DNA from 2 places in the Mesorhizobium sp. WSM2240 genome. Region 2 is predicted to be linked to the other one. Evidence: predicted binding sites of a transcription regulator. Region 2 holds the regulator's gene; the other holds the start of a gene.
The links. The regulator LexA, encoded in region 2, represses DNA repair genes until DNA is damaged. The targets are predictions, from matches to a motif close to TGTTCNNNNTGTGTTCNG.

Region 1: ABVK50_RS23400 (helicase-related protein) is a predicted target of LexA. The motif match lies at 4,272-4,289, and genes of this name have one in related genera.

Annotation. Positions count from the first base shown of each region.
Region 1 covers NZ_CP159253.1:4,712,366-4,727,084, forward strand. The annotation lists gene fdxA (ferredoxin FdxA) at 1-81, opposite strand, end outside; gene ABVK50_RS23395 (RNA-binding S4 domain-containing protein) at 232-621, opposite strand; gene ABVK50_RS23400 (helicase-related protein) at 622-4,122, opposite strand; gene ABVK50_RS23405 (LysR family transcriptional regulator) at 4,999-5,880, opposite strand; gene ABVK50_RS23410 (CoA-acylating methylmalonate-semialdehyde dehydrogenase) at 6,053-7,549, shown strand; gene ABVK50_RS23415 (hypothetical protein) at 7,776-8,078, shown strand; gene ABVK50_RS23420 (GntR family transcriptional regulator) at 8,085-8,675, opposite strand; gene ABVK50_RS23425 (dihydrodipicolinate synthase family protein) at 8,837-9,730, shown strand; gene ABVK50_RS23430 (FAD-dependent oxidoreductase) at 9,925-11,184, shown strand; gene ABVK50_RS23435 (4-hydroxyproline epimerase) at 11,194-12,195, shown strand; gene ABVK50_RS23440 (branched-chain amino acid ABC transporter permease LivH) at 12,530-13,432, shown strand; gene livM (high-affinity branched-chain amino acid ABC transporter permease LivM) at 13,437-14,719, shown strand, end outside.
Region 2 covers NZ_CP159253.1:2,029,382-2,044,100, forward strand. The annotation lists gene ABVK50_RS09680 (uracil-DNA glycosylase family protein) at 1-265, shown strand, start outside; gene ABVK50_RS09685 (Lrp/AsnC family transcriptional regulator) at 374-877, shown strand; gene gltA (citrate synthase) at 923-2,212, opposite strand; gene gltX (glutamate--tRNA ligase) at 2,387-3,811, opposite strand; gene ABVK50_RS09700 (ComEC/Rec2 family competence protein) at 3,977-6,625, shown strand; gene lexA (transcriptional repressor LexA) at 6,619-7,338, opposite strand; gene glp (gephyrin-like molybdotransferase Glp) at 7,444-8,649, opposite strand; gene moaC (cyclic pyranopterin monophosphate synthase MoaC) at 8,649-9,137, opposite strand; gene trpC (indole-3-glycerol phosphate synthase TrpC) at 9,141-9,953, opposite strand; gene trpD (anthranilate phosphoribosyltransferase) at 9,958-10,968, opposite strand; gene ABVK50_RS09730 (SurA N-terminal domain-containing protein) at 10,977-12,866, opposite strand; gene ABVK50_RS09735 (GFA family protein) at 13,075-13,536, opposite strand; gene tpiA (triose-phosphate isomerase) at 13,937-14,704, shown strand.

The sequences.
Region 1 (14,719 bases), 2.7 Mb from region 2:
GTAGAAGCAGTCGACCGGACAGACTTCAATGCAATCCATATATTTGCATTTGATGCAGTTGTCGGTGACGATATAGGTCATGCTGCGGCTCCGGAGCCCTGCTTTTTCTCGACTAATATGGGCGGTGAGGTACCGCCTTTACAGGCCTGTTGCAAGGGCGGCCATTCCCCGCAGGCGCCTCTTGGCGGAACGCAATTTCAAGGCCGTCCGGCTTGATGGTGATGAGGACCGCTATTCCTCTCCGTTGCGCAACCGGTCGGTCTCGCGCCGCTCCTTCTTGGTCGGGCGGCCGCTGCCTGCCTCGCGCACTGGCGGCAGCGCGTCGGGAAGAGCCTCGCCCTTCGGAGCGGGCGGCGGCGACAGATCCTCATAGAGCGCCCGCGCCTCCTCGGCGGGACCGCGGCGGCTACCCTGCTGCAGCACCTTGTAGACCAATATCCGCCGCTCGAGCGTGATGGTCAGCACGTCACCTGGCTTAACCGAATCCGACGCCTGGCCGGCCTTGTCGCCATTGATGCGGACCCGCCCCGCGACCGCCAGCTTCGCGGCCAGCGAACGCGACTTGACCACGCGCGCGAAGAACAGCCACTTGTCGACGCGCTGCCGGCCTTCGGCGACCATCTACTTCTTGAGCTGGTCGCGCAGCGCAGCGAGCTTGGCGAAAGGCGAATCCGGATCGACGCGAACCGGGCGCTCCTCGCGCGGGGGCCTGGCCTGGAAGGGCTGCTTGCCCTGGAAGCCGCCTTTGTCACCCGGATGGTTATCGCGGCGATCCGGCCGTTGCCCATCGGCATTCGGCTTGCCCTTGAACTTGCCGCGCTCGAAACGCTCCTTGCCGCCATTTTTTTCGCGGGGCGGCCGGGCGTCGTTGCGCTGAGGCCGATCGCCCTGCGCCTTGCCGTCGGCGGCGGCAGCGCCGTCACGCTGGCCGCGACGGCGGTTGTCCTGCCTGTGGTGGCGGGGCCGCTGCTCGAACCTAGCCGGCCGCCACAAGAGGATCGGCTTAGGCTCCTCCGCCTCCTCACCGTCGCCTTTAGGCGCCGGCTTGGTGTTTGTCGCTTCGGCAGACTCCGCGACAGGGGCGGTCTCCACGCCTTCCGGACCGACTTTTGCCGAATGGGCGGCGACTTCGCCGGCGCTCTCCGAACCGGGCACGGCGGGCATCAGGTCAGCGGGCAGCTCCTCCGCATCAGGCTTCCAGGTCGCAGCCTCGAGCGGCGGCGCGGCGGCTTCCGTCGAAGATTCGGCTTCTGCAGGCTGCTCCTCTGTGACCGGCTCATCCTGCACGACCGGCGCGATCGCCTCTGTGGCGGATGTCAAAGGTTCAGAAGCGACAGCTTCTCCCTCCGACGCAGTCAGTTCGGGTGCGGACGGTGAAGAACCCAGCACGTCGTCTCCACCCTCCGGCGACACCTCCCCTGCAAGGGAGGAAGAAGGCGCGGCAACGTTTGCCACTTCATCCGCTCCAGCGGAGGGCATATCACCGCCGGCGGCGATCGCCGCTTTGACTGGCTCACTAGCGGCCTTCTCGGCCTCTGCTTTCTTAGCCTCCGCCTTCTCGGCTTCCTTCGCCGCCTTTTCTGCTTCTCGCTTCGCGGCTGCGGCTTCCGCGGCCTCGCGTGCGGCTTGGTCCAGCGCCTCGAGCCGCGTCTTCACCTCGGCTGCCGGCTTCGGCTCGGCGCGGTAGCCGAGGCCTTTCAGGATCTCCTCGATGTCGTCGGCGTTGGCGCCAAGGATCGACATCATCGCCGGCGTCACCAGGAAGGCGCTGCCGTCGAACGCGCCGTCAGGCCGCGGGCCGGTTCCGGCCTTCCACGCCAGCGCCGGACGGATCAGATCGGCAAGCCGCTCCAGAATGTCGACGCGCACGGCGCGGCGTCCGAGCATGCGGAATCCGGCGAGCTTGTAGAAGGCGCGGTCGAAGGCCGGGTCGACCACCACGGAAGTCCTGCCGGCGGCGAGCGCATGGACGACATCGCCGAAACCGGGCTTGTCCTTGCCGTCGTTCTGCAGTGCCCAGAGCAGCGTCACCAGGCCGGCGGGACCGGGCTTGAGCAGGCTCGGCACGAAAACATGGTACGCGCCGAAGCGCACGCCGAGGCGTCGCAGCCCCGCGCGCCCTTCCTGGTCCAGAGATTTGATGTCGTCAGCGATCTCGCGCCGGTTTATTAGCCCGAAATTCTCGACCAGCTGGAAGGCGATGCCGCGCGCAATTCCCGAAAGCTGCTCGGCATTCTTCAGTTCGATCAGCGGCTTCAGCGCCGTCTCGATCTGGAAGTTCACGAAGCGCTCGGCGCGCGCCGCGACCTTGTCTCGGGCCGGGCCGGTGAGCTGTTCGTCGGCGAGCAGGATGACGCGCGGCCGGAGCGCATCCTCGGTCGCGGCCAGCGTTCCGATCGGTGCGCCGATCCAGCGCAGAATGCCGTCGGAGCCGAGCGCGATGTCGCTGTTGCCGGAGGCGGAAAACCGCTCGGCGCGGCTGTCGAATTCCAGCGCCAGCGCCTTCTGCGCCGCAGCCTTGATCGCCTTGCCCTCTTCGCCGCCGGCGGACTGGTCGGCAGTGAATCGGAACCCCTGCAGTTCCCCGACATGGTGGCCCTCGACTAGGACCGTTCCGGCAGGGCTAATTTCGGCTTCAAGCATCGTATTTTCTCTAAGGCGGCGCATGAGGACGGAAGTCCTGCGGTCTACGAAGCGTTTCGTCAACCGCTCATGCAGCGCATCCGACAATCTGTCTTCGATCTCGCGCGTTTTTTGTTGCCAGTGCTGCGGATCGGCCAGCCATCCCGGCCGATTGGAGACGTAGGTCCAGGTCCGGATCTGGGCGATGCGATGCGACAGCGTGTCGATATCGCCCTCGACCGTGTCGGCCCGGCGCACCTGCTCGGCCATGTAGTTCTCATCGACATGCCCATGACGCGCAATGTCGAGGTAGATCGAGGCGACGAGCTCCGAATGCTGGGCGGGCGCGATCTTGCGGTAATCCGGCAGCGCGCAGACTTCCCACAGGCGCGCCACGCGCTCGCGCCCGGTAGCAAGCGCACGGACGTCCGGATCCTGCGAAAGATGCTCCAGCGCCCGGCCGTCCACCGCCGGCAGCGCCCGCGTCAGCCCCTCGACCGGCGCGGTCGTATCGATCGAGCGCTTGAGCGCGTCGATGCTGGAAAAATCGAACTGCGCGGTGCGCCATTGCAGCACCTTCACCGGATCGAAATCGTGGCTCTCGATCTTCTCGACCAGTTCGTCCGGGAAGGGATCGACCTGGCCGGTGACGCCGAAGGTGCCGTCGCGCAGATGCCGCCCGGCGCGGCCCGCGATCTGGCCGAGTTCGGAAGCGTTCAGATTGCGATACTGGAAACCGTCGAACTTTCGGTTCTGCGCGAAGGCGACATGATCGAGGTCGAGGTTCAACCCCATGCCGATCGCGTCGGTCGCCACCAGGAAATCGACGTCGCCCGATTGGTAGATGGCGACCTGGGCGTTGCGGGTGCGCGGGCTGAGCGCGCCGAGCACCACGGCGACGCCGCCTCGCTGGCGGCGGATCAACTCGCCGATCGCATAAACCTCGTCGGCCGAGAAAGCGACGATGGCCGAGCGCGGCGGCAGCCGGGTCAGCTTTTTCGAGCCGGAATAGGCGAGGTGCGACAGCCGCGGCCGCGTCACCACCGAAACGCCGCGCAGCAGCCGCTGGAGGATGCCCTGCATGGTCGCCGCACCAAGAAGCAGCGTCTCCTGGCGGCCGCGCAGATGCAGGATGCGGTCGGTGAAGATGTGCCCGCGCTCGAGGTCGCCGGCGAGTTGCACCTCGTCGATCGCCACGAAGGCGGCGTCGGTCTCCCGCGGCATGGCCTCGACCGTGCACACCGAATATTTCGCGCCCGGCGGCAGGATTTTCTCCTCGCCGGTTACCAGCGCCACCTTGCTCGCGCCTACCTTTTCGCAGACCCGGCCATAGACCTCGCGCGCCAGCAGCCTGAGCGGCAGGCCGATCAGGCCGCTCTCATGCGCCACCAGGCGCTCGATCGCCAGATGCGTCTTGCCGGTATTGGTCGGGCCGAGCACGGCCGTCACGTCTCGTCCTGAAAGGATGAGCGGATCGTTCTTTGGCTGCTGCAGATTCATCGGAAGGGGAAGCGGCCTTTCTGGCTCGGCTTGGCGGCTCGGTGTTCTGCGAACCGGCTGAATGAGGGCCGCTGCGGCGGCAATGGCGATGAGGCGACAAATAGGGTTTCGATCCCGGAAACGGAAGCGGCAAGCGTCAAAATTAACGTTGGAACGAGTCTGGAACGAATCGGAGACGAATCAGTGACTCCAAGAGATTCAGGATTTGTTCACGGCCACATGTAGCTGGGCTGGAGCACTCGCGCACCAGATCGTGAATCGGGTTGTGAGTGCCGCGACGTGACGCCTCTCTTCGGCGTTAACTTCTATCGCAAGAACGTTCAGGCGCGCCTTGCTTGATAGGAGAACCTCTTGATTCACCGACAAATTTTACTTTGGATGCGCGGAGATTCCAAAGGCAACCCGGGCGCCGGTTAACTTCTCGGCCAAACACGGAACGAATCGGCGACGAATCGCTGATTCCGCCGTTTTCCTGCTTTGTTCGACACAACATCTGGGCCTTGACAGGTTTTTCGACTCCAGATGGTGAATCGCAATTTGCCACCTGGCGGGACATTTTCTGCGGCGTGTTAACCTTTGATCCGGCGGACGCCGCCTGGAACTGATTTGATGGGCCGCGACGCCTGCCCGTTTGCCGAATGTTGCCGCGCCATTTCCGCCGAAGCGGCGTCCGGTGCGATTTTCGTTAACGTTCCGGCTAAAGAGGGAACGAAGCGGCGACGAATCGCTGATCGGCCGGATTTCCGGCTTTGTTCACCGCAACATGTTGTGCCGATAGGCAGGCCGGGCAACCAACGAACCCTCGCAGGCCGGCGGGCAAGCAGCTTCTGACGCGTCTTCGGTAACGGAATTGTGCCGCATCGGCACAGCGCCGGTTCAAACGAAAAGCGCCCGCTCCCGCTCGACAGCTCTCGTGATGAACTCCGCCACGGTCTGGATGCGGCGCAGTGGCCGCATGGATTCGTGATAGACCAGCCAGTAGGCGCGGCGGATCGGCGGGGCGGCGGGGACGGGCACAAGCTCAGGCAGCGAGCGCGCGATGAAGGTGTGCACAATGCCGATGCCAGCGCCTGAGCGCACCGCTTCGGCCTGCCCAAGCGCGGAGGAGATGGAAAAGCCGGCGTTCCAGTTCGGGCTGAATTCACCGGCGTAGTCGAGCGAGGGACTGACGACGAGGTCCGGCACATAGCCGACCAGCCGGTGCGCGGCGAGTTCGCCGACTGTTTGCGGCAGGCCGTGCTGTTCGGCATAGGCGCGCGAGGCGAAAAGGCCGAGCGTGTAGTCGACCAGCTTTCCCGCCACCAGCCTGCCTTCGGAAGGCCGCTCGACGGTGATGGCGATATCGGCCTCGCGCCGCGACAGCGAGAATGAACGTGGCACCGGCACCAACTGGATCTTCAGTTCGCGGTGCTTTTCGGTGAGGCGGCCAAGCCGGGAAGCCAGGAAGGCGACGCCGAAGCCGTCCGGCGCGCCGATGCGCACCGCGCCCGACACTTCGTCGCCCTCGCCGGCGATCTCGGCGCGCGCGGTTATCATGTCGGCTTCCATGCGTTCGGCCATTTCGAGGAAGCGTTCGCCGGCCGGCGTCAGTTCGCTGCCGGTGGTCAGCCGGCGGAACAGCTTTGTATTGAGCGCCTGTTCGAGAGCCGCGACCCTGCGCGAGACGGTGGCGTGATTGAGTTCCAACCGCCTCGCTGCGCCCAGAATCTGCCCAGCGCGGGCGACGGCGAGAAAGATGCGGACGTCATCCCAGTTCATGGGGCGATCGTCGGATGAGTGTAGGTATCCATACGCCCCTTATGCAGAAAATCGAATAGCCTGCAATCTCGTTATCGATTTTCCGCACAACGGTTGCTTTTCCGCTCGCGTTGCAATGCACGTCGCAAAGCGGGACAATACGGCAACTCAACGGAATTCAGGGAGAGAGATCATGGTCGAGTACAGTCATTACATCGGCGGCAAGCGCGTCGCCGGCACGAGCGGACGCGCTCAGAACGTCATGCAGCCCATGGACGGCTCGGTGCGCGGCACAGTGGCGCTGGCCTCGAAGTCGGAATTGCGCGCCGCGGTCGAAAACGCCAAGGCCGCGCAGCCGGCTTGGGGGGCAACCAATCCGCAGCGCCGCGTCCGCGTCCTGATGAAGTTCCTGGAACTGGTGCAGCGCGACTATGACGAGCTTGCCGACATTCTGGCTCGCGAGCACGGCAAGACCATCGCGGACGCCAAGGGCGACATCCAGCGCGGCCTCGAAGTGGTCGAGGTCTGTATCGGCGCGCCGCACATGATGAAGGGTGAATTCACTGACGGCGCCGGTCCCGGCATCGACGTCTATTCGATGCGCCAGCCGCTCGGCGTCGTCGCCGGCATTACCCCGTTCAACTTTCCAGCGATGATCCCGCTGTGGAAGATCGCACCCGCCATCGCCTGCGGCAACGCCTTCATCCTGAAGCCTTCCGAGCGCGACCCCGGCGTGCCTCTGAGGATCGCCGAACTGTTCCTCGAAGCGGGCTTGCCAGCCGGCATCCTGAACGTCGTGAACGGCGACAAGGAAGTTGTCGACGCCATCCTCGACGATCCGGACATCAAGGCGATAGGCTTCGTTGGCTCGACCCCGATCGCGCAATACATCTATTCGCGCGCCACCGCCAACGGCAAACGTGCGCAGTGCTTCGGCGGCGCCAAGAACCATATGATCATCATGCCCGATGCCGACATGGACCAGACCGTCGACGCGCTGATCGGCGCCGGCTACGGCTCGGCCGGCGAACGCTGCATGGCGATCTCGGTGGCGGTTCCGGTCGGCCACGAGACGGCGGAGCGGCTTTTCGAAAAGCTCATCCCCCGAGTCGAGAGCCTGAAGGTCGGCCCGTCGACCGATTCCTCGGCCGATTTCGGTCCGCTGGTCACCAAGGAGGCGCTCGAGCGCGTCAAGAATTACGTCGACATCGGCGTCAAGGAAGGCGCCAAGCTCGTCGTCGACGGCCGCGGCTTCAAGATGCAGGGCTATGAGGACGGCTACTATATGGGCGGCTGCCTGTTCGACAATGTCACCGCCGACATGCGCATCTACAAGGAAGAGATTTTTGGGCCCGTGCTCTCGGTGGTGCGCGCACCGACCTACGAGAACGCGATCAAGCTCGCCAACGACCACGAGATGGGCAACGGCGTCGCGATCTTCACCCGTGACGGCGACGCAGCCCGCGACTTCGCGTCCAGGGTCCAGGTCGGCATGGTCGGCGTCAACGTGCCGATCCCGGTGCCGATCGCTTACTATACGTTCGGCGGCTGGAAGGCCTCGTCCTTCGGCGATCTGAATCAGCACGGCCCCGACGCATTCCGCTTTTACACGAAGACCAAGACCGTGACCTCGCGCTGGCCGTCGGGCATCAAGGATGGCGCGGAATTCGTAATTCCGACGATGAATTAACGGGCCGGTTTTTTACATAAAAAGGGCCGCGCATTGCGCGGCCCTTTTTATGTACGGAATAGAACAAAACTTTTTTTTATGTTCCGTGATGGAACGGCCATGGCCGTATCCGGCTTCCTTTTCCGAGCGACCGAGAAGCTTGCGTGGCAGTTCGGTAGATGAACAGCTTGAACCCGCATCCTGGGATTTACTGTGGAAATCCTTTGTTGCCGGAAGGAGGTGCGTCATGGCACGAATTTTACGCCTAATCGCGGCAGCCGCCGTATCGGTGATGCTGTTGCCTCTGGCTTCCGCCTCTGCCGGAGTCCCCTGCGCCGAACGCGGCGAAATCGTCAAGAAGCTCTCGGACGAATACAAGGAGAAGGCGCAGGCGGTGGGTGTCATCAATCCCGAGGCGGTGGTCGAGATCTTCGTTTCGGAGAACGGCACCTGGACCATTCTGGCGACCGGAACCGACGGCAAGAGCTGCGTGCTTTCGGCCGGCGAAGGCTTTGACGGCAATCTGATGGCGGCGTTGCCCGACGCCTGACGCCGTTTAGCGTGAAGCCACCAGCTCCGCATGTCCGCGGAGCAGTGACATAAGGCGGTCGGCTTCCTGAGCGGCCGCCTTTTCATCCCTCTCGAGGATTGCGCCTATCAGCCGGACGTGATGTTCGGCTGACTCGCCAAGCCCGGTCTCGGCCTGATAACGGAACCAGAACCGGCGACTGTGGGTCTGCAGCGGAGCTGCTACGCGAACGGCGAAGGGATTGTCGGCCGCCCCTGCCATTGCCTCATCGAGCGCCTTGTCGGCTTCCAGGAAACCCAGGACATCCCTCGCGGCGACGGCTTTCTGCATAGCAACGGCCGCCGCGTGAAACCGGTCCGCGGCGTCGCGCGTGACATAGCGCGCGGCCGAGCGAGCCAGCACGACTTCCACACCGCGGCGCGCATCGAGCACCCGCAGCCAGTCGGCGGGATGCAGCGGCGCAATGGCGAGCCCGGCGCGAGGACGCACCTCGACGAGCCCTTCCCAGGCCAGCCGCTGGATCGCCTCGCGGACCGGCGTCCTGCCGAGGCCGAGCCTCTCGATCAGCGCGCCCTCGGTCGCAACGCTTCCGGGTGCGAGTTCGAGCGTTACGATCATGCCTTCCAGCGCGCGGTAAGCCGTGGCGCTCGCCGATTTAATACCGGTCTCCAAACCCTTCAGCCCTCATTGATATATTTTTGATATATCACCTGCCGGAAGCGATTGACAGAGTCTTCGGCCTAGAGATATATCACTGATATATCTGATGGAGAAGAGCTATGTGGACCGGGGTATTCCCAGCAGTCACCACCAAATTCACCGAGGAAGACCGCCTCGACCACGCCGAGATGGAGCGCTGCTTCGCGCTGCAGATGGAGGCCGGCTGCGACGGCATCATCGTCGCGGGCTCGCTCGGCGAAGGCCCGATGCTTTCGCATGACGAGAAGCTCGAGGTGATGGCGACGGCGAAGAAGGTCGCCGGCGGAAAGCCGGTGCTGATGACCGTCAATGAGGCCGCAACGCGCGATGGCGCTACGCTTGCCAGGCGGGCGGCAAAGGCCGGCGCCGACGGCCTGATGGTGGTGCCGAGCCCGATCTACCACACCAATCCGCAGGAAACAGTGGCGACGCTGAAGGCAGTGGCCGCAGCCGGCGGCCTGCCGGTGATGATCTACTCCAACCGCCTCGCCTACCGCGTCGACGTTACCGTTGACGTGATGGAGGAGCTCGCGTCCGATCCGCTATTCGTTGCGGTCAAGGAATCGTCCGACGACATTCGCCGCTCGACCGAGATCATCAACCGCTTCGGCGGCCGTTTCGACCTTTTCACCGGTGTGGACAATCTGGCTTTCGAGGCGCTGTCCGTCGGCGCCATCGGTTGGGTCGCCGGTCTGGTCACCGCCTTCCCGCGCGAAACCGTGGCCATTTATCAATTGATGAAGCAGGGCCGGCGGGAAGAGGCGCTGTCGATCTATCGCTGGTTCCGGCCGCTGCTCGACCTCGACGTCTCGACCTATCTGGTCCAGAACATCAAGCTTGCCGAAGTGCATGCGATCGCCACCAACGACCGCGTGCGCATGCCGCGCCTTCCGCTCTCGGGCGAGCGCCGCGCGACCGTGGAGAAGATCGTCAAGGACGCGCTCGCCGTCCGGCCGGCGCTGCCGAGGTTTTGAGAAAGCTGGTACTTTGTCGAACGGCATGGTCTTTGGTCGAGGCGAAGCAGCTTCACTGGTTTGGCGCTGCCCCTCATCCGCCTGCCGACACCTTCTCCCCGTAAGAGACGGGGAGGAGGGAGAAGCTCCAGCGCCGACGCTCCCCTCTCCCCGTTCTTTACGGGGAGGTTACATTTGTTCAGATCGCTCCAAGCATGATGGCTGAGCCAGCGACGAAATCAGACACCATCGCCATCATCGGCGGCGGCATTATCGGCGTCTGCATTGCCGCCTATCTCGCCGAAGCCGGGCGGCGCGTCACCGTCTACGACCGCACCGGCATTTGCGAGGAGACGAGTTCGGGCAACGCCGCCGCCCTGGCATTTTCCGACGTGCTGCCGCTGGCCCATAAGGGCATGCTCGGGCAAGTCCCGAAATGGCTCATGGACCCGCTCGGGCCGCTTTCCATTCCGCCCGCTTATCTGCCGAAACTTCTGCCGTGGCTGGTGCGCTTCTGGCGCGCCGGCGCGGCGGACAGATACGAAGGCGGCCTCAAGGCGCAGGCTGCGATGATGAAGCTCGCCGAAGCCGAATGGGCCGGGCTGATGGCGCGGTCGGCGACAAAGGACATGCTGCGCGAGGACGGCTCGCTCGAACTTTATGAGAGCAAAGCCGAATTCGAGGCATCGCTGCCCGGCTGGGCAGCCCGCGACCGCTTCGGCATAGAATACCGGCATCTCAGGCAGCATGAACTTGCCGCCTTTCAGCCCGGCCTGTCGGGCCGGCTCGTCCGCGGCACCTTCGTTCCGGTCTGGAAGACCGTCGCCGATCCCAAGCTTCTCGGCAAGGCGATCTGGCGCTATGCGGAGGAGAAGGGCGCGACCTTCGTTAAAGGCGATGTCGGGCTCGTCATGCCGTCGAAAGGCGGCATCGTCGTCCAGCTTCGCGACGGCCGCACGCTGAATGCCGGCCATCTGGTGCTCGCGGCGGGCGCATGGTCGCATTTGCTGGCACGGCAGCTCGGCGACCGCATTCCGCTGGAAACAGAGCGCGGCTACAACACCACCCTGCCGGTCGACGCATTCGACGTAAAGCGTCAGCTCATCTTTTCCGGTCAGGGTTTTGTCATCACGCCGCTCGCCACCGGTCTTCGCATCGGCGGGGCGGTCGAACTCGGCGGCCTGCGCCGCCCGCCCAACTATGCCCGCTCGAAGGCGATGCTCGAGAAAGCCAAAAAATTCCTGCCCGGGCTCGACACCCGCGGTGGGCGCGAATGGATGGGGTTCCGGCCATCGCTGCCGGATTCGCTGCCGGTGATCGGCGGACCCAGGCACCACCGCAACGTTCACTATGCCTTCGGCCACGGTCATCTCGGCCTGACTCAGGCCGCCGCCACAGCAAGCTTGATCCGCGATCTGCTTTCGGGGCAGGCTCCGGCAATCGACCTTTCACCATTTTCCGCACAGCGATTCTGAAGGCATTCAATGGCGCGGCATTCATTTTTCTGCATCGACGGGCACACATGCGGTAATCCGGTGCGGCTGGTCGCCGGCGGCGGTCCGTTGCTGAAGGGCGCGACCATGATGGAGCGGCGGGCGCATTTCCTCGCCGAATACGACTGGATCCGGACCGGCCTTATGTTCGAGCCGCGCGGCCATGACGTGATGTCCGGCTCGATTCTCTACCCGCCGACGCGCGACGATTGCGACCTCGCCATCCTGTTCATCGAAACTTCAGGCTGCCTGCCAATGTGCGGCCACGGCACCATCGGCACGGTCACAATGGCGATCGAGCACGGTCTCGTGCGACCGCGAAAACCCGGCGTGTTGCGCCTCGATACGCCTGCGGGCCTGGTGATTGCCGAGTACAAGCAGGTCGGCGAATATGTCGAGGAGGTGCGCATCACCAACGTACCGTCGTTCCTCTACGCGGAAGGCCTCGCCGTTGAATGCCCGGTTCTCGGATCTCTCAAGGTCGATGTCGCCTATGGCGGCAATTTCTATGCGATCGTCGAGCCGCAGGAGAATTATCGCGACATGGACGACCACTCGGCCGGCGACCTCATCGCCTGGAGCCCGGTGCTCCGCGAGCGCCTGAACGAACAATACTCCTTCGTGCATCCCGAAAATCCAAGCATCAACAGGCTGTCGCACATATTGTGGACCGGCGCGCCGAAGCATCCGGACGCGCATGCGCGCAACGCTGTGTTCTACGGCGACAAGGCCATCGACCGCTCGCCCTGCGGCACCGGCACCTCGGCGCGCATGGCGCAGCTCCATGCCAAGGGCAGGTTGAAGGTTGGCGACGACTTCGTCCATGAATCGATCATCGGCTCGCTGTTCAAGGGGCGGGTGGAGAGCGAAACGGAAATGGGCGGGAAAAGCGCGATCATCCCGTCGATCGGGGGCTGGGCGCGCATGACCGGACTGAACACCATTTTCATCGACGACCGCGATCCGTTCGCGCACGGATTTGTCGTCAGATGAGCGGCGGAAATGCCTTGCCTGCGCTTCTCCGGCCAAATGAGTCCGATACGCCGGACGCAACAAAACCTTGTATCAGGGACACACCGCACCGGATTCTTCGATTTGAGGAAAAAGAATCTCCGGATTCGTCAAAGACATTGCGTTGGGCCAATGATAGCTTGCCGCCTAGTCCAGCGACCTTGAGCCAGAAACAACGCAAGCAGTTTGGGCAGGGGCTTGAAGGGCGGACCCGCTGCAAAATGACGTTGCAATCCGGGCTCGAAACTTTAGGACTAGGGGAAAGCAAGAAAAGGAACGCGTCCACGTGGCGACGTTCCAGGGGAGCCGTTTAAATATGGAATATTTCGTCCAGCAGCTTGTCAACGGGCTGACGCTGGGATCGATCTATGGGCTGATCGCGATCGGCTATACGATGGTCTACGGCATCATCGGCATGATCAATTTCGCCCATGGCGACATCTTCATGATCGGGTCGTTCGTAGCGCTGATCGTCTTCCTGGTCCTGACCGCCGTCTTCTATTCGCTGCCGGTGGTGCTGTTCCTGCTGGTCATGATGATCGTGGCGATGCTGACCACCAGCCTCTACAACTGGACGATCGAGAAGGTCGCTTACCGGCCGCTGCGCGGCTCGTTCCGGCTGGCGCCGCTGATCACGGCGATCGGCATGTCGATCGTGCTGTCGAACTTCGTGCAGGTCACCCAGGGCCCGCGCAACAAGCCGATCCCGCCGATGATCTCCAAAGTCTACAACATTTTCGGCATCTCGGTTTCGCAGAAGCAGATCGTCATCGTCGTCGTCACCATCGCGCTGCTCGCCATCTTCTGGTACCTGGTCAACAAGACGGCGCTGGGCCGCGCCCAGAGAGCCTGCGAGCAGGACCGCAAGATGGCCGCCCTGCTCGGCATCGACGTCGACCGCACCATCTCGATCACCTTCATCATGGGCGCCTCGTTGGCGGCCGTCGCTGGCACGCTCTACCTCATGTATTACGGCGTCGTGGTGTTCTCAGACGGCTTCGTTCCGGGCGTCAAGGCGTTCACGGCCGCGGTGCTTGGCGGCATCGGCTCCATCCCCGGCGCCGTGCTTGGCGGGCTGATGATCGGCTTCATAGAATCGATGTGGTCGGCCTATTTCTCCATCGATTACAAAGATGTGGCGGCGTTCTCGATCCTCGCCATCGTGCTGATCTTCCTGCCGTCGGGCATTCTCGGCCGGCCCGAAGTGGAAAAGGTCTGACATCATGGTGCAAGCCGTTTCCACAAACCGCGTCGAGGCGGGAAGCCCCTTTCCTCGGGCAATCCGCGAGGCGCTCTATGCCGGCGCGATCTCCTTCGGCCTGTTCGTCCTTCTGGTCGGATTGAAGACCGACCAGAACATCCGCAACGAACTGATCATCGTCCAGCGCTGGGGCCTGCTGGCCATCGTCGTCGCGTTGACCATGATCGGGCGCTTCCTCTATGTCGCCTTCGTCAGCCCCGCGATCGAGGAGCGCAGGCGGACGAAGGGCAAGGCCGTTCCCGTCATCGCCGCCGAGCCGAGCTATCTCCGCCGGAACCTCATCAATCTCTCCATCGTCGGGCTGTTCCTCTATCCGGTAGTGATCGTCCTGTTCTTCGGCTTCCAGGGCTCGCTGAAATGGGTCGATAATTTCGGCATCCAGATCCTGATCTATGTAATGCTCGCCTGGGGCCTGAACATCGTCGTCGGTCTCGCCGGTCTGCTCGACCTCGGTTACGTCGCCTTCTACGCCGTCGGCGCCTATTCCTACGCGCTGCTCGGGACCGAATTCGGCTGGTCGTTCTGGATCCTGCTGCCGGCCGCCGGCGCCATGGCGGCGTTCTGGGGCGTCATTCTCGGTTTTCCGGTGCTGCGCCTGCGCGGCGACTACCTCGCCATTGTGACGCTCGCCTTCGGCGAGATCATCCGCCTCGTGCTGATCAATTGGCGCGAGGTGACCAACGGCTCGGCCGGCATTTCCGGCATCCCGAAAGTCTCGTTCTTCGGTCTGATCTCGTTCAACGTGTCGGACGACAATTACATCGCCAAAGTGTTCGACATCGCCCAATCGGGCGCCTACTACAAGATTTTCCTCTACTATCTCATCCTGTTGCTGGCGCTGCTTACCGCCTTCGTCACCATCAGGCTGCGCCGCATGCCGGTCGGTCGGGCGTGGGAAGCCTTGCGCGAGGACGAGATCGCCTGCCGCTCGCTGGGCATCAACACCACCAACACCAAGCTCACCGCCTTCGCCATCGGCGCCATGTTCGGAGGCTTCGCCGGCTCGTTCTTCGCCGCGCGGCAGGGCTTCGTCAGTCCCGAATCCTTCATCTTCCTGGAATCGGCGATCATCCTGGCCATCGTCGTTCTCGGCGGCATGGGCTCGCTGCCCGGCATCGCCGTAGCGGCGTTGGTGATGATCGGCGGCACCGAGATCCTGCGCGAGATGCAATTCCTCAAGATGATATTCGGTCCTGATTTCACACCCGAACTTTACCGAATGCTGCTCTTTGGAATGGCGATGGT
Region 2 (14,719 bases):
GCTGCTCGCGTTGATGCCGCAGATCGAACTCGTGCTGGCGATCGGGCTCTACGCGCACTCCTGGCATCTCGGCGCGTTGCGTCGCGCCTCGTTGACCGAAACAGTGATGGACTGGCGCGCGATCCACGATGCCACTTCTGCGCCCAAAGTACTGCCGCTGCCGCACCCGTCCTGGCGAAACAGCGGCTGGATCAAGAAAAATCCCTGGTTCGAAACGGAATTGCTGCCGTTCCTCCGTTCGGAAATCGGGTCCCGATTTTCCTGATTTTTGCGCAATCGCGTTCTCCGGACTTGGCCGGCCCGGAGAATTCCTTTCTTGTGGAAATCAACGGCAGGACCGATTATGCCGGAATGAAATTCTAATGGAGCCGTCATGGACCGCCTCGATCGGAAAATTCTTCGCCTTCTGCAGGAGGACTCCACGCTCGCCGTGGCTGACGTAGCGAAAAAGGTCGGCCTGTCGACGACGCCCTGCTGGCGGCGAATCCAGAAGCTGGAGGAGGAAGGCGTCATCAAGCGGCGCGTGGCTTTGCTCGATCCGGCGAAGATCAACGCCCGCGTCACGGTGTTCGTGTCGATCCGCACCAATTCGCACAGCCACGAATGGCTGCGCCGATTTTCCGAGGTGATCCAGGAATTTCCCGAGGTGATCGAATTCTACCGCATGAGCGGCGACGTCGATTACCTGTTGCGCGTCGTGGTGCCGGACATTGCCGCCTATGACGCCTTCTACAAGCGGCTGATCGCCAAGATCGAGATCCGCGACGTGTCCTCGGCTTTCGCCATGGAGCAGATCAAGTACACGACCGAAATGCCGCTCGACTACATGGCGCTCGACAAGGAAAGCGGCTCCCTCAGCGCGGGAGCCGGGATCTGACAAGCCGCTGCGCTTCTGCTTGAGGCGCAGCGGCCGCTTCAGAGTTCAGCGCTTGGCGATGGCCACGAAATCGCGCTGTGGATGGCCGGTATAGAGCTGGCGCGGCCGGCCGATCTTCTGGTGCGGATCCTCGATCATTTCTTTCCACTGCGAAATCCAGCCGACAGTGCGTGCGACCGCGAACAGCACGGTGAACATGGTGGTGGGGAAGCCGAGCGCCTTCAGCGTGATTCCCGAATAGAAATCGATGTTCGGGTAGAGCTTCTTTTCGATGAAATATTCGTCGGTCAGCGCGATCTTTTCCAGTTCCATGGCGACGTCGAGCATCGGATCGTCCTTGATGCCGAGTTCGCCGAGCACCTCATGCGTGGTCTTCTGCATGATCTTGGCGCGCGGATCGTAATTCTTGTAAACGCGGTGGCCGAAGCCCATTAGCCGGAAAGGATCGTTCTTGTCCTTGGCCCGGGCGATGAATTCTGGAATGCGGTCGACATGGCCGATTTCCGACAGCATGTTCAGCGCAGCCTCGTTGGCGCCGCCATGCGCCGGGCCCCAAAGGCAGGCAATGCCCGCGGCGATGCAGGCGAACGGATTGGCGCCTGACGAGCCGGCAAGCCTGACGGTCGAGGTCGAGGCGTTCTGCTCGTGGTCGGCGTGCAGGATGAAGATGCGCTCCATGGCGCGCGCCAGCACCGGATTGACCTTGTACTCCTCGCACGGCACCGCAAAGCACATATGCAGGAAGTTGGCGGCGAAGTTCAGCTCATTCTTCGGATAAACGAAAGGCTGGCCGATATGGTATTTGTAGGCCATGGCCGCGATCGTCGGCATCTTGGCGATCAGCCGGATCGATGCCACCATGCGCTGGTGCGGATCGGAAATGTCGGTCGAGTCGTGGTAGAAGGCCGACAGCGCGCCGACCACGCCGCACATCACCGCCATCGGGTGGGCGTCGCGGCGGAAGCCGGTGAAGAAGCGCGACATCTGCTCGTGCACCATTGTATGGCGTGTCACGCGATAGTCGAAATCGTCTTTCTGCGCCTTGGTCGGCAGTTCGCCATAAAGCAGCAGATAACAGACCTCCAGGAAATCGCTGTGCTCGGCCAACTGGTCGATCGGATAGCCGCGGTGCAGCAGGATGCCCTCGTCACCATCGATGAAAGTGATCTGGGATTCGCAGCTTGCGGTGGAGGTGAAGCCCGGGTCGTAAGTGAACGCGCCGGTGTCGCGGTAGAACGTGCTGATGTCGATGACATCTGGTCCAACTGAGCCGCTGCGCGCTTTCAATTCGAGAGTTTTGCCGCCAAATTCCAGTTTCGCTGTCGATTCGGTCATCAAAAACTCCCTTCGTTCATGCGGCGCGAGAGCGCCAAGTTCGGCAACGCAGCAACCGCCCGTGGAATGCGCGCTTGTGCTAGCGCATTTGCCAGGCCCTGCCTAGTTATTCGATAGCAGCAATGTTGCACCGCAACACACTGCTTTCAATGCCGTTCGGTTGAGCCAGGAGGCTTAATCGATTTGATCCGCTATGCGCGCCAGGCTCTCCTCGCGGCCGAGCACGGACAGCACGTCGAACACGCCGGGCGAGGTGCTTCTGCCCGTCAACGCCGCGCGCAAAGGCTGCGCCGCCGCGCCGAGCTTCAGGCCGTTTTCCGTGGCGAATTCGCGAATCGCCGCCTCCGCCGAAGCCGCATTCCAGTCGCCATTCACGGCTTCCAGCGCCGCAAGCGCGCCGGACAGCACGGTGCGCGGCTTCTCGCCCAGGAGTGCTGCAGCCTTCTCGTCCATCGCCAATGGCCGCTCGGCAAACAAAAAGGCCGCCCCGTCAGCAAGTTCGACCAGCGTTTTCGCGCGCTCCTTCAGGCCGGGCATCGCCGCCAGCAACTGCTTTTTGCGCGTGTCGTTCATACCCTCGATCAGGAGCGTGCCGTTTGGTAGATAGGGCAGGGTGGCGATCAGTGCGTCGGTAAGCTCGGCATCATCCATCTGGCGCATGTGGATGCCGTTCAGCGCCTCCAGTTTCTGGAAGTCGAAGCGCGCCGCGCTCTTGTTGACGTCGTCGATATCGAACCAGCGGATCATGTCGTCGAGGCTCATCACCTCGTCGTCGCCATGGCTCCAGCCGAGCCGCACGAGATAATTGCGCAAGGCCGCCGGCAGATAGCCCATCGAGCGGTAGGCCTCGACGCCGAGCGCGCCATGACGCTTCGACAGCTTGGCGCCGTCCGCCCCGTGGATCAGCGGGATATGCGCCATGACCGGGATCTCCCAGCCCATGGCGTCATAGATGATCTGCTGGCGCGCGGCGTTGGTGAGGTGATCGTCGCCGCGGATGATATGCGTGACGCCCATGTCGTGATCGTCGACAACAACAGCGTGCATGTAGGTCGGGTTGCCGTCCGACCGCAGGATGATGAAATCGTCGAGATCCTTGTTGGGAAAGCGCACATCGCCCTGAACGCGGTCGCGCACGATCGTCTCGCCCTCGGTCGGCGCCTTGATGCGGATCGCGCCTCTGACGCCGGCAGGCGCCTCGGAAGGGTCGCGGTCGCGCCAGCGGCCGTCATAGCGCGGCGGCCGGCCCTCGGCACGCGCGCGTTCGCGCATTTCGTTGAGCTCTTCCGGCGAGGCGTAGCAGTGATAAGCCTTGCCCATCCGCACCAGTTCCTCGGCGACTTCGCGGTGGCGCGGTGCGCGTTCGAACTGCGAGACCGGCTCACCCTCCCAATGTAGGCCGAGCCAGGTCAGCCCGTCGAGGATCGCGGCGGTGGCGGCATCGGTCGAGCGCTCGCGGTCCGTATCCTCGATGCGCAGCAGCATCGTGCCCTTGGTGTGACGGGCATAGAGCCAGTTGAACAGCGCCGTGCGCGCGCCGCCTATGTGCAAAAAGCCGGTGGGCGAGGGTGCAAAGCGGGTGACGACGGTATCGGGCATTATATTTCCAGGAAATGGCGGCTTTCCGCGGGTGGGATCGGCCCGTGGCGCGCATGGCAATTCGGTGCCGTTCATGTAGCATAGAGGGTCGAGGGTGCAAGGGGCAGGGACTGAAGCTTCATGACGCTGCTGGCGTCAGGTGCGGCCGGTCTCGGGGGATCTCGGATGGCCGGCGAGACGGCGGCAGGCGATGTCAGCGAGCGCATGCTGTTTGCGCCGACGACTGATGCCGAGTCGCTTGTCCCGGTTCAGCCCCCGGTCGCACTCTCGCCCGCAAGTCGCCGGTTTTCGCTTCCGGCGTTGCCCGACGGTCTGTTTCCAAAAGCGCTGCTCCCGGCCTCAACTGCCTCCCTCCAGTTCATGTCGCGCACATGGGGCCGGGATATCGCCCTGGAGATCGACCGCGGCGCGGCATTTCTGCTTGTCCCGGTCTTCCTGGCTTTCGGCGCGATCGTTTATTTCGCGCTGCCTTTCGAACCCGCCTTCGCGCCGGCGCTAGGGGGAACGCTCGCCATCGGTCTTGTTCTCGCGCTGCTGCCGTCGCGCGGCGTGACCCACTTCGCGCTGGCCGCCGTCCTTGTCTGCCTTCTCGGCTTTCTGGCGGCAAAAGTCGAAACCTGGCGGGCCGGCACGAAAATGCTGGGCGGCGAAATATCGACAGTCGTCACCGGCCGGGTGGCTGCGATCGACCACCTCGCTAATGGCCGCACGCGGTTGACGCTCGACGTCACCGCCACCGCCCGCCCGAAACTGCGCTATGCGCCGGACCGGATTCGCGCCTCGGCGGTAAAGATTCCTGCCGGCCTCGCGGTCGGCGCGGAGGTCACCGGCCTCGTGCGGCTGATGCCGCCTTCCGGCCCGGTGCGGCCGCAAAGCTATGATTTCTCATTCGAGAGCTACTTCGACCGCATCGGCGCGAGCGGTTTTTTCCTGCGCACACCGCAGCTCACGACAGCGGCCGCGCCGCAGCCTGCAGGGACGGAGAAAGTAAGACAGAACAACCAGCTGCTGAATGATCTTTACGTATTGAAACCGCACCTGCCCTTCTCGGCGCGCATTTCCGCTTGGGTCCAGAACGGCCGCAACGCCATCGCTGACCGTATCCGGGAGAGCATCGGTGGCCCGGAGGGGGAGATCGCCGCAGCTCTGGTCGTTGGCGTCCGCGCCGGCATCCCTGAGGTGGTCAATGAATCGTTGCGGCGAACCGGCCTTTACCACGTCATCTCGATATCCGGCCTGCACATGGCATTGGTCGCCGGCACGATCATGGGTGGCCTGCGGGTTGGCTTCGCATTGTTTCCAGGCTTCGCGTCGCGGCGGCCGGTCAAGAAGTATGCCGCGGTTGCGGCCCTCGCCGCGATTGCCGCTTATCTCTTTATCTCCGGCGGCGAAGTCGCGGCGCAGCGCAGCTTCATCATGCTCGCGGTGATGTTGACGGCGCTGCTCTTCGACCGCGCCGCGCTGAGCATGCGCAATCTGGCGATCTCGGCGATCCTCGTCATCGTTATTTCGCCGCATGAGGTGGTGGGTCCGAGCTTCCAGATGTCTTTCGCCGCCACCGCCGCGCTTGTCGGAGCCTATGCCTGGTGGTCGGACCGCAGGCAGGCCAATTCCAACACCACAGCCCGCCCGCCCGCCCGGTCGCCGGCCAGGAATATGCTACGGAAGGTACTGGTGCTTGCCGTAGGTCTGGCGGCGACCTCGGTCGTGGCCGGCTTGGCGACCGCAGTGTTCGGCGCATACCACTTCCAGCGCGTCTCGCCGCTCAGCTTGGTGGCGAATCTTGCGGCCATGCCGATCGTCTCGGTGCTGGTCATGCCATTCGCGGTTATGGGCGCTGCCGCCATGCCGTTCGGCCTCGACGCGCCGTTCTTCTATATTATGGGCAGGGGACTTTCGGCCATGATCGTCGTTGCCGACTGGTTTTCCGTCCGCTCGCCGCTCGACGCGGTTGGCCTTGTCTCGGTCCAGGCCGTCCTGCTCATCGCCATTGCCTTGGTCTTTGCCACCATGGCGACGACCAGGCTTCGGCTGGCGGCCCTGCCGTTTGCCGTGCTTGGTGCCTTAGCGCTAGTCGGCGCCAAGACACCTGATGTGTTTGTCTCGGAAGACGGGCGTTTGGTTGCGCTCCGTAATGGAGAGGGAGAATTGGCCGTCAATCGGGCGCGGCCTAACCAGTTCACGATCGACAGCTGGAAGCGCGCGCTGCGCGCTGAAACCATCGTCCCGCCGGAAAAATCCGCGGATTCCCGGGTGCAGTATTCCGAGGAGCCGGCTTCATCCGGCTCGTATGCGGCAGCATCACTGCTTGGGACGCTTGTAGCGAATGCATCTGAAGCCGATGAGCCATCGCTCAAGCCGGCGAGCCAGCCCGCCGAGACGTCGCCGCCTTCCAAGAGCATTCCAGGCACCCGCTTCGACTGCGACCCCGAGCGATGCGTAATCCGCCACCCGTCGGGCCAAATCATCGTTCATACGGCCAATGCCGCCGCGGCTCGAAGTGCCTGCGACTACGCATCCCTGATCATTATCGATGATGCTACGGCCGAGCTTTCCTGCAAAAGCCCCGCCGTAGCGATCGTCACCAAGCGCGACCTCGCTAGGCACGGAAGTGCTGCTATCCACTTCGCCGCACAGGGCTCGAAACCCGAGATCCGCTATGCCGTGGCCAAGCCCTACCGGCCCTGGCATGCGCAGCGCCAATTCTCGCGCGCAGCGCGCGGCATGCCACCCTATCTGCGCAAACCTACGCCTGAGGCCAAGACGCCGCCCAACCAGCCGGAAGACGCCGCCGCCGGCGAATCGCCTCAATAACGCCGGATTAGCCCGACGAGCTTGCCTTGCACCTTGACCCGGTCGGGCCCGAAAATCCGTGTCTCATAGGCCGGATTGGCGGCTTCGAGCGCGATGGACGCGCCCTTACGGCGGAAGCGCTTCAGAGTCGCTTCCTCCTCGTCCACCAGGGCGACGATGATCTCGCCGGGATTGGCCGTATTGGCGTTGCGGATGATGACCGTGTCGCCGTCGAAAATACCGGCCTCGATCATCGAATCGCCCTTCACCTCGAGTGCGTAGTGCTCGCCGCCCGAAATCATTTCCGGCGGAACGGCGATCGAATGGGTCTTGTGCTGGATCGCCTCGATCGGCACGCCGGCCGCGATGCGGCCCATGACCGGGATCGATATTGAAGCGCGGGCGTCGTCATCATTGCCGGCTGCGGGCACGCGCGACGGCTCGGGCGGGCGGCGGCCGAGGCTGCCTTCGATGACGCTCGGCGAGAATTTCCGCGCCGCATTCAAGCCCGGCGCTATCGAATCGGGTAGCCGCAGCACCTCCAGCGCCCGCGCGCGGTTGGGCAGGCGGCGAATGAAGCCGCGCTCCTCGAGCGCTGTGATCAGCCGGTGGATTCCGGACTTCGAGGCTAGATCCAGTGCGTCCTTCATTTCGTCGAACGAGGGAGGGATACCGGCCTCTTTCAACCGTTCATGGATGAAGAGCAGCAGTTCATGTTGTTTGCGCGTCAGCATCACAGCTCCCAAGAATCAAACGGAAAACAAATCCAGAACAAACACTATCTGTTCCAGTTGTGTTCTGCAACCTTTTAAATTTTAATGAACGCGTTGACGATTTGTTCAGCGTAACATCAGAACGTCGCACGACGCGCCGACATCTGCGGCGGCTGCGAACGGCTCGCGCACGATCAGCGCGTTGGCGTCCGCGAATATCTTCAGCATCGAAGAATCCTGGATGCCGAACGGCGCCGCGATAAGCCCGTCCGGAGTGGCTTTCACCACGGCGCGAATATAGTCCTGGCGCGTGTCGTTGGCGGGCAGGGCGGTGGCGAGCCTCGCCCGGCGCAGGTCGGGTTGGTGAGGCACGCCCCCGAGTTGCGCCAAGAGCGGCTTCAGGAACAGATGCGAGCAGACCAGGCCCGCCACCGGATTGCCGGGCAGGCCGAGGCAGCGCGTGGCGCCGAGCCGCCCGAACATCAGAGGCTTGCCGGGCCGCATGGCGATCTTCCAGAAATCGAGCACGACGCCTTCGCTGGTCAGTACGTCGTGGATGAGGTCATGGTCGCCGACGGACGCCCCGCCAAGCGTGACGATCACGTCGGCCTGCGCATCCATCGCCCGCCGGACCAGCGCCGAAATCGACTCCTTGCTGTCCTGTGCTATGCCGAGATCGATTACGCGGGCGCCGGCCGATTGCACGATCGCCCCGACGCCGAGGGCGTTGGAGGCGATGATCTGGTCCGGTCCGGGCTCGCTGCCTGGCGGCGCCAATTCGTCGCCCGTCGCGATGATCGCCACCAGCGGCCGCTTGACTACGCGAAGCGTCGCATGATTGGCGGATGCGGCGAGCGACAGCGCAGCCGCATCGAGCACGCGTCCGCGTTCAAGCAGCAGGTCGCCCTCGGCGAAATCCAGCCCCTTGCTCCTGATGTGGTGGCCGGCGGCTACCGCTTCCGTCACTTCGACGCCATTTTCGCCAACGCTGCTCGTATTCTCCTGAATGACGATCGTGTCGGCGCCCTTCGGCATCGGCGCACCGGTAAAGATGCGCACCGCCTGTCCGGGACCGACCTTGCCGGGAAAACGCCGCCCGGCGGGAGCGGCGCCGATGATTTCGAGCTGCACCGGCACATTTGCAACATCCGCGGCGCGCACGGCGTAGCCGTCCATGGCCGAGGCGTCGAAGGGAGGCTGAGTCCGCAACGCCTTCAGCGGCTCTGCCAGCACTCGGCCCGCAGCATCGGCCAGCGGCACTGTCTCCGTTTCGCGAGGCCTCGCGCCGTCCAGCAGCAGCCGCAAGGCGTCCGCGACCGGCAGCAGCGCCATTACCCACCCGTCCGGTAGTCGCCGGATTTGCCGCCGGTCTTTTCGACCAGCCTTATCCCGGAAATCTCCATGCCGCGGTCGAGCGCCTTGGCCATGTCGTAGATGGTCAGGCAAGCGACCGACGCCGCAGTCAGCGCCTCCATTTCCACGCCTGTCTTGCCGGTGACGCGGGCGAGCGCGATGACCCGCAGGCCGGGCAGGGCCGGCTCCGGCTGGATGTCGACGGACACTTTGGTGAGCAGCAGCGGATGGCAGAGCGGGATCAGCTCATGCGTCCTCTTGGCGGCCATGATGCCGGCGATGCGCGCCGTGCCGAGCACGTCGCCCTTCCTGGCGTTGCCGGCCATGATCATGCGCAGCGTCTCGGGCAACATGGTGACGATGCCCTCGGCGATTGCCGTCCGCTCGGTCTCGGCCTTTGCCCCGACATCGACCATATGCGCCTCGCCCTGGGCACCGAGATGGGTGAGCTTCTTGCCACCGGCCATGGACTACCCCTCGGCGGCGATGGTTTCGCCGGTCAGGAGCGCGCGCGTAGCGGCCGCCACATCCGCCTGCCGCATCAGGCTCTCTCCGACCAGAAATGTGCCGATGTTGCTTCGCGCCAGCCGCCGGCAGTCCTCATGCGAGAAGATGCCGCTCTCGCCGACCAGGTGCCGGTCGGCCGGCATGAGCTTGGCCAGCCGCTCTGAGGTTTCGAGGCTGACGTCGAATGTCCGCAAATCGCGGTTGTTGACGCCGATCAGCCGCGACGACAGGTTCAGCGCGCGCTCAGTCTCGGCCTCGTCATGCACCTCAACGAGCACGTCCATGCCGAGCTCGAATGCTGTCTCCTCGAGCGCACGGGCCTCGCTGTCCCCGACGCTCGCCATGATGATCAGGATAGCGTCCGCCCCCCAGACTCGCGCCTCGTAAACCTGATAGGGATCGAACAAGAAATCCTTGCGCAGCGCCGGCAGCTTTGTCGCCTTTCGCGCCGCCGTCAGGAATTCCGGTGCACCCTGGAAGGAGGGCCGGTCGGTCAGCACGGAAAGGCACGCCGCGCCGCCCTGTTCATAGGCGCTGGCGAGCGCCGGGGGATCGAAGTCGGCTCGGATCAGCCCTTTTGAAGGGCTGGCCTTCTTGATTTCGGCGATCAGCGCGAATTGCCCGGCTTTGCGCTTCGCCTCGAGCGCCGCCAGAAAGCAGCGCGTCGCGTCCGCGTCGCGTGCTGCATTCTTAAGCTCCGAAAGCGGCATGCGCGTTTTGGCGGCGGCAATCTCGTCGCGCTTATAGGCCTCGATCTTTCGCAAAATGTCGGCCACGGCGCTATCCGTTCGATACTTTGACGAGCGCGTCGAGCACGCCCGCGGCGCGGCCATTGTCGATCGCGGCCGCTGCCTGCCTGACGCCGTCGGCCAGCGTTTCCGCTTTGCCGGCGACTACCAATCCCGCGCCGGCATTCATCAGCACGGTGTCGCGGTAGGCGCCCGGCTGGCCATGCAGCATATCGCGCAACGCCTTGGCGTTGAAAGCCGCGTCGCCGCCGCGCAGATCCTCGCGGACGTGACGCTTCAGGCCAAGTTCTTCGGGCGTGAGCACGAAATCGCGCACCGCGCCGTCGTTTAGCTCGCTGACACGGGTCTCGCCGGTCGCGGTGATTTCGTCGAAGCCGTCGCCATGTGCCACCCAGGCCCGCTCCGCGCCGAGTGTCTTCAACGTCTCGGCCACCGGCCCGACCCATTCAGGCGAAAACACGCCGACCATCTGGCGCTTGACGCCGGCCGGGTTCGACAACGGCCCCAGCAGGTTGAAGATGGTACGGGTGCCGAGTTCGGCCCGGATCGGCCCGACATGGCGCATCGCCGGATGATGCGCCGGCGCGAACATGAAGCCGACTCCGGCTTGGCGAATGCAGTCGCCGATCGCCTCGGCGGTCAGGTCGATTTTGATGCCAAGGGCGGTCAGAACGTCGGCCGCGCCGGTCTGCGAGGAAAGACCGCGATTGCCGTGCTTGGCCACCGGCACGCCGCATCCGGCGATTACGAAGGCCGACGCGGTCGATATGTTGACGCTGTGCGAGCCGTCGCCGCCGGTGCCCACGATGTCGATAGCCTCCGCCGGCGCCTCGACCCGCAGCATCTTCTCGCGCATCGTCGCGACCGCGCCCGAAATCTCGGCGACGCTTTCGCCGCGCACCCGCAGCGCCATCAGGAAAGCGCCGATCTGGCCGGGCGTCGCTTCGCCCGACATGATGATGTCGAACGCTTCCTTCGCCTCCTCGAAGGTGAGGGCGCTGCCGGTGGCGGCCTTGGCGATGTGCGGTTTCAGCGTGGTCATGGCGTGTGTTAGAAGGCCAGCGCCTGGTCGATCGCGGCGCGATTGACCTCCACCTCGTATTGCGTCTGCAGGCGCGCCACCAACTGGTCGAGCAGATCGTTGGCAAGGCCGGACGAGAACGAAGCCTGCGCGTCCTCGGGCACGGATTCAGGGCTGGCGCCAGCCGGCTCGAACACTTCCGTCACCTTGAACAATATCTGCGCGTCGCTCGTCGGCGCCTGGATCACGCCGCTGCCGCCTTCCGCGACGGCGAAAACGGCTGCGACGCCTTCCTTGCCGAAATCGGCGTCGTCGGCTTCGCGCTTCAGGCCGCGCTTGGTCTCCTTTTCAAGCGAGAGTTCGGTTGCCAGCGCGTCGAGCTCGGTTCCGTCCTTCAGTCGCTTTTCAAGCTCGGCAGCCTTTGCCGCCAGCCTTTTCGTGGTCTCCTCGGCGATCCAGTCGGCGACGACCTTTTCACGCACCTCGTCCAGTGTGCGATCGCGCGCCGGCGTGATGCCCTCCACTTCGAAGAAGACAAAACCATTCGAGCCTATGTTCACCGGCGGGTTTTCGACATTCGCCTCGGTCTCGAAGGCGGCCTGCAGCAGATCGCGCGACTGCGGCAGGTCGCCGTGGACGCTGCCGTTGGGCAGTCGCTCAGCGCGATCGATTGCCTCAACCGTCACCACATCGAGCTTCAGTTTCGCCGCAGCCTCCCGCAGCGATTCGCCCGCCGCGCGCGAATCCTCATAGGCGTCATGGACGTCGAGCAGCACGCGGTTGGCCTCGGAGAGCGCCAGATCCTTACGAATTTCAGGGGCGACTTCCGCCAGCGGACGCACCGTTTCCGGCTTGATTTCGGTCACGCGCAGCAGCACCGGACCGAACGCGCCCTGGACGATCGGGCTGACTTCGTTCTCGGCAAGCTTGAATGCCGCCTCCGCCACCGTCTTGTCGGCGACCTTGTCCTTGCTGAGGGTGCCAAGCAGCGTATCGGCCTGCGTCTTGCCCTCGGCCGCTACAATCTTCTCGAAAGTCGCGCCGCCCTTCAGCGAATCGAGCGCTGTCTGCGCGGCTTCCGGCGTCTTGAAGACGAGCTGTTCGATCGCACGGGTTTCCGGCGTCGTGTAGCGGGCTTTGTTCTGCTCGTAGTCGGCCGCGACCTGCTCGTCGGTAATCGCGCTCTCGTCGGCGATGTCCTCGGGCTCGAGCTTCACATATGAAATCTTGCGGTATTCCGGCGCGGCGTAGTCGGCCTTGTTCTCCTCGAACCAGGCCGTCAGCACCTCATCCGACGGCGGCTCGACCGGCTCCACCAGCGCCTTCGGCAGCACGACGTATTCCGCCGTGCGGTCTTCGCCCCGATAGAGCGCGACTGCTCTGAGGAACGTGTCGGGGGCTTCCAGCCCGTCCGAGACCGCCTCGACGATCTGCTGGCGCACCGCCACCTGGGCGCGGTTGTTGAAATAGTCTTCCGGCCGCATGCCGATCTCGCGCAGCACATAATCGAACTGCTGCCGGCTGAACTTGCCGTCGGGGCCGCGGAAGGCAGGATCTTCAGCGGTCAGGGAGGCGAGGCGGTCCTTGGACAAGCCGAGGCCCAGCGTGCGCGCCTGCTCATCCAGCACTGCCCCGGCGACGAGTTGGCCGAGAACCTGATTGTCGATGCCGAGCGCAGTCGCCTGTTCGCGGGTCAGCCGCTGCCCGAACTGCTGGGACAGCACATTGATCTGGCGGTCATAGGCGAGGCGGTATTCGACGGCCGGCACGGTCGTGCCACCAGCCGTGACAACGGCGTTACCGCCGATCACGCCGAGCATCGATCCCGAAATCCCCCAGACCGCAAAGCTGATGACGAGAATGACGAGCAGCAGCTTGGCGACCCATGTTCCGGCGGCATTTCGCAGGCTATTGAGCATATTCACTTCCGATTTTGGCGCATTCCTTGAGTGTTGCGCCCGGTCGAACGGCAATAACCTTCCCGCCGTCAAAACTCAATGAGGATGTGGGCGCGTGTCTATGGCGGCTTATCGCCGGCCCGATCCTCCATCATGGAAAGAACCGGAAGGGTGGAAAACGGTTACTGCCACCGTTGCTTCGCACGGCTCTCATGCGTCACTAGCAGACCTACTTCAAATCGGCGATCGCAGTGTGGCCCTTGCCAAGTGTCTCGGCGGACCTGTGATTTGCCGGGCTTTGCTGAAAACCCTCGTGGGTTGGAATCAACCCGATCTGGTCCAGCCATTTGACCCGCGAGCGAGTCATCACCTGAGCGCTAGGCTGATATTCGTCCGGACTGGTCATTGTGGCGGCGTGCACATGAACCTCGAGGGGCCACCTGTCGGATCGGAAATAAAGTCTCGTACCGCATGATGGACAAAACCCTCTGAATGTTCCGGGACTACTCTCATAATGCACGACTTCACCCGACCAGGTCAGTTGCTCGGGGCTCACACCCAGGAATGCAGTGAAAGGGGCGGAGGTGGCACGCTGACAATCGGTACAGTGGCAAACCAGGTTGCGAATGATCTGTCCGGAGCAGGTCCAGGTAACCGCCCCGCACATGCAACGTCCCCTGAAATTTGCCATCGCTCCCCCTGTCCGACGTCATGTCCGTCACAAGCCATCTCACAATCGCCAATCGACGCGCCCTTGTCGAGCATATCGGGCGACACGGGCTTCAGAACGAGCCTTTTCGCCGCGATCAACGATAGAAATAGACCAACTCTCGGGTCGGTATGTTTTTCGCTGGTGATCCAGTTGGCCGGTCACATCCTCAAGGAAGCATGAGCCCGCCAATGGCGGGTTTGACACCGGATATCGCATGTTGGCGGAGGACGAGACTTGGACGACGTCCGCTTTGGGTCGAAGGCGGCCTTGCCGGCTGCTGCTGCCGAATTGCATTGCCCTTCCGCGCCGATTGCTTTGTGAGCTGATTTTGATAGTGAGGGCGCCAGCCGGTGCTGCTTATCTGGAGGAAACGATCGCCATGACGCCTGGAGTCCGCCCGCTTGTCGCCGGCAACTGGAAAATGAACGGCACCAGCGCCTCGCTGAACGAATTGCGGGCGATCGGCCACGGTTTCCTCGGCGGCCTCGATTCCGAGACGGAAGCGCTGGTCTGCGTTCCCGCCACGCTTCTGGCCCGAGCCGCCGAAGTCCTTTCCAGCACGCCTGTGCGCCCCGGCGGCCAGGACTGCCACGCCGAGCCGAATGGTGCGCATACCGGCGATATTTCCGGTGAAATGCTGAAGGACGCCGGCGCCACCCACGTCATCGTCGGCCATTCGGAGCGCCGCGCCGACCACGGCGAGACCGATGCAATGGTGCATGCCAAGGCCGAAGCGGCGTGGCGCGCCGGCCTGGTTGCCATCATCTGCATCGGCGAGACGCGCGACCAGCGCGACGATGGCGAGACGCTGACGGTGCTGTCGCGCCAGGTCGCCGGTTCGGTCCCGGCCTCCGCCACGCCCTCCAACGCCATTGTCGCCTATGAGCCGGTCTGGGCCATTGGCACAGGGCTGACGCCCACGGCGCTCGATGTCGCCAAGGCTCACGCCCATATCCGAACTGAGCTGGCCGCAAGGATCGGACCCGAGGCGGCCGGAAAGATGCGTATTCTCTACGGCGGCTCGGTCAAGCCCTCCAACGCGGTCGAGCTTCTCGGCGTCGATAATGTCGACGGTGCGCTGGTGGGCGGCGCCAGTCTCAAGGCCGCGGATTTCCTCGGAATCGCGGAAGCCTATCTTTCGATGTAGCCTCGGAAGGGCCTT